Regions from separate parts of the Thalassotalea atypica genome, predicted to be linked through region 1. Evidence: predicted binding sites of a transcription regulator. Region 1 holds the regulator's gene; the other holds the start of a gene.
The links. Region 1 encodes LexA, which represses DNA repair genes until DNA is damaged. Its sites were predicted from a motif close to TACTGTATNNNNATACAGTA; they were not measured.
Positions count from the first base shown of each region.

Region 2: the regulator LexA is predicted to act here: its motif matches at 3,044-3,063, upstream of QUE03_RS08135 (DNA polymerase II).

Region 1 is NZ_AP027364.1:253,671-258,641, forward strand. It holds gene QUE03_RS01115 (alpha/beta hydrolase family protein) at 30-1,988, shown strand; gene lexA (transcriptional repressor LexA) at 2,096-2,710, shown strand; gene coxB (cytochrome c oxidase subunit II) at 3,145-4,692, shown strand; gene ctaD (cytochrome c oxidase subunit I) at 4,705-4,971, shown strand, end outside.
Region 2 is NZ_AP027364.1:1,758,269-1,763,239, forward strand. It holds gene pdsO (sortase-associated OmpA-like protein PdsO) at 32-796, shown strand; gene dinG (ATP-dependent DNA helicase DinG) at 878-2,953, opposite strand; gene QUE03_RS08135 (DNA polymerase II) at 3,126-4,971, shown strand, end outside.

The DNA.
Region 1 (4,971 bases):
TATAAATGATTTCGTCAATAATGAAACAAATGGAATTTTACAATTATCATGGAGTGATGATGAAAAACCTCGTGCTATTATTGCTAATGTGCGTAATGCCTACTATGACTTTTGCTGACAATGCGGATGTTTTTGGGCGTCTACCGCTTGTTTCTCAAGTTCAAATTTCACCGTCTGGCAATCACTTTGCTTACATGCGTGATATGAATGGTAAATACGCCATAGTCAGCCAATCATTGACCAGTAAAGCGAAACCACAAGTGTTCGGCATGAAGGAAGCTGAAATACGACATTTCACTTGGGTGAGTGATCAGCATCTTTTACTGTCATTATCAACCACACAATATTCTCCAGGCGACTTTGAGACTTTTACTATGCATCGTAAAGGCATTTTAGATGTTAAATCGAATCAAGTGACTTGGTTGTTTAAAGGGAATAGCTTTAGAAAGTATATTGGCTCGCCTACGTTAGTCAGTAAGCTGCCAAATGATGAAGAGCACATATTAGTGACATTTCCCTATCGGCACTTGAATGCGCTTTATAGGATTGACTTATCAGATGGCGACCATGAAAGAATATTTGAAGAGCATAATGCAGAAGACTGGCTGACTGATGATAATGGTGAGGTCTATAGCTATCAAAGATACCTAGGGGAGAAAGACAAATGGGTCAATTTTTACCGTAGCGATTTAGAGCATGATTTCATTCGATTAACCACGATAAAAGGCGGTAAGGAAGAGAACTTTAAGCCCGTCATCGTCAATATGAGCCCTGACAGAAAAACCATTTATTATTGGCAGTATGATGACTTAGCCATTTTAGTGAAAGCGAAGGTAGAACAGGGTGTGGTAGGCCAGTCGGAAGTTGTGATAGAAAATGCACCCTATGATATCGAAGATACTATTTGGGATTATCATAACCAGCAAGTTGTGGGGGTTGTGTCATTTGAAGACTATCCAGAATACTACTACTTTGACCAGCAACTAGCGCAAGTGCAGGCAGATTTAAAGGCAACTTATCAGCATGCACAGATTGATATTACCTCTTATGACCGAAATAAAGAGCGATTTATTATCTACCTGTCAGGTGAAAAATACCCAGAACGCTTTACCTTATATGATAGAAAAGCCGGCAGCATACAGCCCCTTGCGGAAGGCTTCCCCATAAAGGACAAATCCGCATTAGGCCATGTTAAAAGTTATCGATATAAAACATCTGATGATGTCGAGATCCATAGTTTTTTGACAATGCCTGCAGGTGACGCACAAAAGCCACCATTAATCGTTCTTCCACATGGAGGACCAGAAATGCGGGACGTGATGAGCTTTGATTGGATCAGACAATTTTATGCTTCAGAGGGGTTTGCCGTGTTTCAGCCCAATTATCGCGGCTCTGCTGGCTACGGCAAAAAATTTAAGAGAAGCGGTCATGGTGAATGGGGCAAACGGATGCAGGATGATATTGACGAAGGTGTTCATTCATTAATTGAAGCAGGGCTTGTCGATCCCAAAAGAATATGTGTGGTGGGTAGCAGTTACGGAGGATATGTTGCACTTTTCAGCGCAACCGTAAAATACAAGCTTTATCAGTGCGCCGTCTCATTTGCTGGCGTTAGTAATTTAGGTGATATGTATTTGCATGCTAAGGAACAAAAATCAGGTTTTAGCTACTGGCGCAAAAACATAGGTAAAACGGCGTTTGAAGATCTACACAAAATATCTCCATTTCATCTCGTTTCAAAAAAGACGTTACCGGTACTGCTTATGCATGGGACTGAAGATACTGTTGTTCCACTATTTCAATCTAAGAAGTTTTACAAGAAATTGGTCTCACTAGGGGACAAAGATAGCAAGTTTATTGAACTAGAAGGTGAAGACCACTGGTTATCAAAGGGGCAATCACGAAATAAATTCTTATTTGAATCGCTAAAATTTATCAATACTCATATCGATGAAAATAGTAAGTTGAATACAGAAGTGGGCCATTAATGACCTACTTTGAAACGATAACGACAATTAAACTCTAACGAAGTGCTTGCACTTATCATGGGCCTGTATATACTGACAGTAATGCTGTATAAAATAACAGGCTCAGGATGAAAGCACTTACCACGCGTCAGTCACAAATATTTGATCTGATTAAAGATAAAATTTCCGAAACAGGTATGCCGCCAACGCGTGCTGAAATAGCTGATTTTTTTGGTTTTAAATCCGCTAATGCAGCGGAAGAACACTTAAAAGCGCTGGCTAAAAAAGGGTATATTGAAATGCTGCCCGGCACCTCTAGAGGTATTCGTTTAGCAGAAGAATTTATAGAGGCTGAAGGTATTCCACTTATTGGCCGCGTTGCAGCCGGTGAGCCTATTCTTGCTCAAGAACATGTAGAAGAACATTATAAAATTGATGGCAATATGTTCCATCCAGCAGCAGATTATTTACTGCGGGTAAATGGCGAAAGCATGAAGGATATAGGCATTCTAGATGGTGATCTCCTTGCGGTTCACCAAACAACTGATGTTAAAAATGGTCAAGTGATCGTCGCGCGAGTTGAAGAGGATGTCACTGTCAAACGATTTAAACGCGATGGAAATATCGTATATTTGCATGCTGAAAATGAAGATTTTTCACCGATTAAAGTGGATTTAGCTAACCAGCACTTCAATGTTGAAGGTATTGCTGTTGGGGTGATCAGAGCAGCCGATTGGATGTAATGTATTAATCACAGCGCTTGGTTGTTTTTTAACCATTAAAAGGGCTTATTTTAAAGCCCTTTTTTATTATTTTTCTTTTTCTAAAGTTTTATTTTCTTCCTCACTATCTCTTCCTCTTAGAATCTTCCTGGTCAATAAAGATACAGGCTGCGTCTGTTTTTTGAGCTTTAACTCTATCTTCGTTAGAGTTTTTACTCATATGTTTTATAAGGAAAAACTTTGACTTGAATCAACAAAACACTAGACCTTGTATAAAAATTAAGTAATTCTAGAGTGGAAAATAAACATAAATAATAAGAATAGATGTGAGTGCGCTAATCTCATCTTACATCACAATTTCAACCAAAATTAAACAGAAATTACGCCCTGCGGAAAGCTGTATCTTTCGCTCTGTTTTTCTGTTTCTGTGTTAAAAAGGGTAGAGGAGATGTCGAGTGAAAAGACGTAACCTAGGTTGGCTGTTGTTGGGGAGTTTGCTTTCCAGTTCAGCTTGGGCCGAGATGGAGTTAAACCTTACTGAAGGCGTAACTGCGGTAAGTAAGGAAGTATATGATCTTCATATGCTGGCATTGTACATTTGTACAGCTATAGGTGTCATAGTCTTTGGTGCTATGTTTTGGTCGATGGCATTTCATCGTAAATCGAAAGGGGTAAAGCCTGCTGATTTTCATGAAAGTACGAAAGTTGAAATACTTTGGACGGCAATACCAATTGTTATTCTCATTGCGATGGCGGTTCCTGCCACAAGCACATTGATTGAGATGGAGAATAATGACAATTCAGATATCACCATACAAGTCACCGGCTCTCAATGGAAATGGCACTATAAGTATTTCGATCAAGACATTGAATTCTATTCTGTTCTCTCTACCCCTCGCGACCAATACGACAACCTCGATGGTCAATCAACTGAAAAAGGGGAAAATTACCTGCTTGAAGTTGATAAGCATCTCGTTATTCCAGTCAATAAAAAAGTGAGATTCTTAATCACTTCAGATGATGTTATTCACTCTTGGTGGGTACCTGCTTTTGCGGTGAAGCAAGATGCAAACCCTGGCTTTATCAATGAAGCATGGACCATTGTTGATCAGCCAGGTGTCTATCGTGGTCAGTGTGCAGAGCTTTGTGGTAAAGATCACGGCTATATGCCAGTAGTGGTTGAAGTTAAATCTGAAGCTGGCTACGCTGCATGGCTAGTTGAACAAGAGCAATTAATTGCTAAGGCAAAAGAAGCTGAAGCACAATCACTTAATGCATCTATGTCAAAAGACGAGTTGATGCAATTGGGTGAAACCACTTACACCGCTTATTGTGCTGCGTGCCACCAGCCTTCAGGTCAAGGTTTACCGCCGGCGTTCCCTGCGCTTAAAGGCAGTCCTATTGCAACTACCGGCCCTGTATCAGAGCATATTGATATGGTCTTTAACGGGAAAGCCGGTACAGGGATGCAAGGCTATGGTAAGCAGCTTTCGTTAAAAGAGATCGCAGCGGTCGTGACCTACGAGCGTAATGCTTGGGGTAATGACACGGGAGATTTAGTACAAGCATCGGATGTAAATACTGTTGCTGGTGCGATGCCAAAAGCAGAGTCTATGGCCGTAGTTGAAGAAGTAAAGGCAGCCGTTGAAGCACAAGCTGAACCAAGTGAAGATTTGTCCAGAACATATAGCATGGATGAATTGATGGCGAAAGGCGAACAGGTGTATATGACAGCATGTGTTGCATGTCACCAACCTACAGGTGCTGGGCTACCTCCGGCATTTCCATCATTAATTGGCAGCCCAATCATCACGGGTGATGTTACTGCTCATATTGATATGGTTTTAAATGGCAGTAGTAAAAATCCAGCAATGGCTGCATTTAAGGGCCAATTAAGCAAAACAGACATTGCCGCAGTTATCACCTATGAGCGAAATGCTTGGGGTAATAATACCGGTGATTTAGTCCAGCCAGCAGATATTGATGCTGCAAGTGCGAAGTAGGGAGGAATTAGTATGACAACTGACGTTATTAACGACTCAGAGCACCAGCATGACGATCATCATGATCATAAAATGACAGGCATTAAACGCTGGCTATATACCACTAACCATAAAGACATTGGTTCAATGTATTTGTGGTTCTCATTTATTATGTTTTTAACGGGTGGGGCAATGGCGATGGTAATACGCGCTGAATTGTTCCAACCGGGTCTGCAAATTATCGAGCCAGACTTTTTCAACCAAATGACCACTGTTCACGGTTTGATCATGGTTTTTGGC
Region 2 (4,971 bases), 1.5 Mb from region 1:
AATTAATTTAATCGCCTTGAGGGAATACAACATGAAAAAACAACTTATCGCCACAGCTATCATCGCCACACTAGCCACGTCACCATTATCTGTCTACGCAAATTCATCACAAGCTGATGACAAAATGGACCCAGTTACTAAAGAAGAAATTGGTTTTGGAACCGGTGCCTTAGTCGGTGCCATCTTTGGGGGGCCAGCGGGCGCCTTTATTACTGGTATTGCAGGTAACTTAATTGCTAAGACCATGAATTCAGAAGATGAAATTAACCAATTACAAGCTAACCAAGAATTAAGCGAAATGGAGTTTGAGCAACAAGTCGCCGCGCTTCGTCTTCAATTAGAAAACGCAGAGCAAAACCACCAACGGGAGTTAATTGCATTAGAGCAAAAACAAGAAAACTCAAATCAATATGCGTTGTCACAATTACAGGCTGAAAATTTATTAATGAGCCTGCAGTTTAAGACGGGCTCAGCCCAAGTACCTAAATACTACCAACCACAACTTGTCGCATTGGCGGAACTACTGAAGCAATCACCTGAAATCACCGTTGACCTATCTGGCTATACCGACTTGTTAGGAGATAGTGATACTAATTTAGCATTGTCGTCTAAACGGGCTGATTCGGTCAAAACTAAATTGGCTGAACTAGGTATAGACGGCCAACGAATTAACACTTTTGCTTTTGGTGACAGTGCTCCCGTTGTTGCTAATGCGCAACAAGAATCAAGCTTTTACGACCGTCGCGTAATGATAAAGCTTCACCAGCAACCTTCCCAAGTTGCTAAAAACTACTAGGCTAAAACGTTAACTCAAAGCCTAGCACCAACCAACGCAACAGAGCCCTGCAATAGGGCTCATTTTTGTCTTGATTCTTAACTAGTACTCTACTTTTCGCTTAAACGGCGGTAACGAATTGAGTAAATCTTGCCCGTAACGTTTACTGACCAAACGCCTGTCTAATATTGAAATGGTACCTGTGTCTTTTTCATTACGCAGTAAACGCCCACAGGCTTGAATTAATTTTTTTGATGTCTCTGGCACTGCAATTTGCATAAACGGGTTGCCACCTTTATTGGTGATGTGCTCTGCGTGTGCTTCTTCAACAGGGGAGGTAGGAACAGAAAATGGCAATTTAGCGATCACCAAATTAGTTAAGTATTTACCGGGCAAATCTAATCCTTCTGAAAAACTTTGAGTGCCAAAAACGATGCTGGTTGCGTTTTTATCACACAGAACTTTGTGGCGCTTTATAATTGATTGTCGTGACTGTTCGCCTTGCACTAATATTTTGTGGCCTTTCTTACGCAGTGCTTCTGCGGTGCGTTCCATTTGCCAATAGGATGAGAACAACACCAATGAGGCTTCGTTTTCGGGCATCAGCGCAGGCAGTTTTTCAATCACTTCTTCAGGGAATTTATCACTGCTAGGTTCACACTTCATGGTCGGGATCACCAAGGTAGCATTGCTTTGATAATCAAACGGCGAGGCGACAAATTGATATTGGCTACCGTCATTTTTCGACAAGCCGGCTTGAATTCTAAAGTGATCAAATGAATTTAACGCCCGAACGGTAGCAGAGCACAATACTGCGCCTTCGCATTTAGACCATAAGCCGTCTTCTAAGGTAAAGCCGACTTCTAATGGGGAAGCGCTTAGCACATAATCTTGTTTTTTACCTTCCGTTTTTTCAATCCAACGCGCTAGCGGTGCACCTTTTTCTGAGTCGGTGTGGGCATACATTTGCCACAATGCTTGCAAATTTTCCAAGCGATTAATCATAAAACCGGACTCGCCTAATAGCGGCTCGGCTAAATAAAGTTGTACCTCATTTTCTTTCACGGCGTCCATCAGCAAATTGTATAGCTTTATCGTTTGGCTGATTAGCTTTTTACTGATATCACTAATATCTGCTGCCCAATGCTTTAGCGTGCTGGGTATTAACCCGTTTTCAAAACGATACAAGGCTTCCTTGTCAAAATACACTGCGGCGTTTGTCTCAATAAAGCCTTTGACCTTAGTGAGCTCAACGATTAAGTCTTGAGCATCATCAGCAATTTTCAATGACGGTGAAATGGCACTTTGCGATTTGATCAAGCGCGCCATTTTATCTGAGGTTTCTTGTAACTTAGCTGCCCAATCAAGCGCGCCTTTCACGGTTACGCTGGCGCTGGCGTGATCGCGCGCCACTTTGGGTAAGTGGTGCGCCTCGTCAATGACGAAGAAACACTCTTCAGGATCGGGCAGTATTTTACCACCACCTAAGCTTAGATCAGCCAGTAATAAACTGTGGTTGATGACCAGAACGTCTGATAGTTCAGTGGTTTCTCGCGCTTTATGAAAAGGGCAGTGAGTATGCTCACTTAAATGCTTTAAACAGCTGTGTTTGTCTGACTGAATTTGATGCCATAACTGTGGAGCGATTGGCTCTTTCCATGAATCTATGTCACCTTGCCAGCTGTTATCTTTTAGCGCCTTGTGCATGGCTTTTAAGTTGTTTAAATCACTAAGCGACGGTCTTTCAGCGAAGGTGAATCCGACTTGCGGATTATCGTCATCACTGACCGCTTGTGAAAGCTTTTGCGCACAAACATAGCGTTGTCTGCCTTTAACCAACGTAAAACTAAAATCCACGCCGCCAAACTTCTTTAAAAAGGGGAGATCTTTATCAACTAGCTGTTCTTGCAGTGCGACGGTAGCCGTGGCAATACAAACTTTTTTCTTACGCGCTTTGGCTAGAGGAATACTGCCCAACGCATAGGCCAGAGACTTACCTGTACCTGTTCCAGCCTCTATTGTGATGATTTTTCGTGACTTGTCGTATTCACCAGCTAAGGTTTTAGCGATCTCGGCAATAAGAAAGGTTTGTTGTTTTCGAGGAGTAAAGTTTTCTAATTCTTGGCCAATATTTTTATACGCTTGTCTAATGGTATCTTTAATGTTGTCACTTAGCATAAAGCGCTGGCTTTCCTTTACTGTGTCTTTTGAAGAAATGAAGTGATTTTAATACGCTTATATTTCAAAGTCGTCGAGAATCAATTACACTGCTGTATATATTACCAGTTTTCCAAGTGAAGTTGCGACTTCTTTATGTTGTTTTTTCAAAATAGTAATCGCTAAAACTCAGATGCCAACATCGATCAGCAATAATGAACAACAAGGTTTTGTCCTAACAAGACGTGCCATGGATACGCGCCAAGGGTTAGAGTTAACCTATTGGCTGAAAACTCAAGCGGGACCCACTCAAGTCAAAGTAATTGGCGAGAAAGCGATATTCTTTGTTGAAACACAACATGCACAGCAAAGCGTTAATTTACTTAATGAAAACCAAATCAGACTGAGTAAAAAAAATGATTTACCCCTTAAAACCTTTAATCAACAACCGGTTACTGCCTTTTATTTTGACTTGTTAAAGGATTTTTATTTTGCCCGTGAAATCTTAAAGCAGCATTCAATTAAGTGTTACGAGGACGATATTCGCCCCGAAGAACGTTACATGATGGAGCGTTTTATTACCTCGTCATTGTCTTTTACACCCAGTGACCAACTGTCTTTTAGCCACCCCCAATCAAACCAAACTCAATCGCGCCACAGTAAACAATACCCTAGCTATAAACGGGTACGGTGCAAAACGGACGAGTATGATCCTAGCTTAACTATGATTTCCATTGATATTGAGTGTTCGCCGCAAGGCGAGCTTTATTCAATTGGCGCATATAGTGACGATTGCCAACTTGTACTGATGATTGGCGAGCCTGAGCCTGACTCTGAGTCTTACATTCAATGGGTTGATGACGAAATTGAGTTACTGAAAGGTTTTATTGTTTGGCTTAATGAATACGATCCCGACATTATAATCGGCTGGAACGTAATTAATTTTGATTTTAATTTACTACAGAAGCGTTGTGAGCTACATCAAATCCCGTTTCGAATTGGCCGTGATGGCTCTACACCGCATTGGCGACAACTTAAAACCAGCGATCAAAAATTCATAGAAATTGCTGGGCGCGTTATTCTTGATGGCATTGATGTGCTGAAAACTGCGACTTATAGTTTTAGCAGCTTTTCACTGGAAAATGTTTCTAATGAGTTGCTTGGTAAAAGTAAAAAAGTTACTGATGTAGACAACCGTCTTGCTGAAATTATTGATAACTTTAACTATAACAAACAAGCGTTAGCTGCCTACAATTTAGAAGACTGCGTTCTGGTTTGGCAAATTTTTGAAAAAACACATTTACTCTCTTTTTCTAAATTGCGTGCTTCATTAACCGGGTTATCACTTGATAGAGTCGGTGGTTCGGTTGCAGCGTTCACTAATTTATATTTACCTAAATTGCATCGTGCAGGTTACATAGCGCCTAATTTAGGGGATGGGAAGTCTGATTTAGTCTCGCCCGGCGGTCATGTGATGGACTCCATTCCTGGGCTATACAACAATGTATTAGTACTGGATTTTAAAAGCCTATACCCATCAATTATTCGTACCTTTCAAATCGATCCGATGGGACTTATTGAAGGGCTTAAATCACCTGACAATGCCATTGTGGGTTATGACGGGGCATTGTTTTCTCGAGACAAAAACTTTCTGCCGGACATTATTACTGAGTTGTGGCAAGAGCGTGACAAAGCCAAAGCAGATCAAGATGCGGCGCTCTCGCAAGCAATAAAAATTATCATGAACTCGTTTTACGGGGTGTTGGGGTCGACCGGTTGTCGCTTCTTCGACCCAAGGCTCTCTGGCTCAATTACCAAACGAAGCCATAGCATCTTAAAAACCACCAAAGAGTGGATTGAGGATTTGGGGCATCAGGTGATTTACGGTGACACCGACTCCATTTTTGTCTTTGTAGGGAATGAGCAAAGCCCTGCGTCGTGCCAGCTTTTAGGCAAAGATTTAGCCTCGTACATCAACGACAAATGGTCTGCCATTATTGAGAATGAACATCAGGTGGTAAGCCAGCTTGAAATAGAAT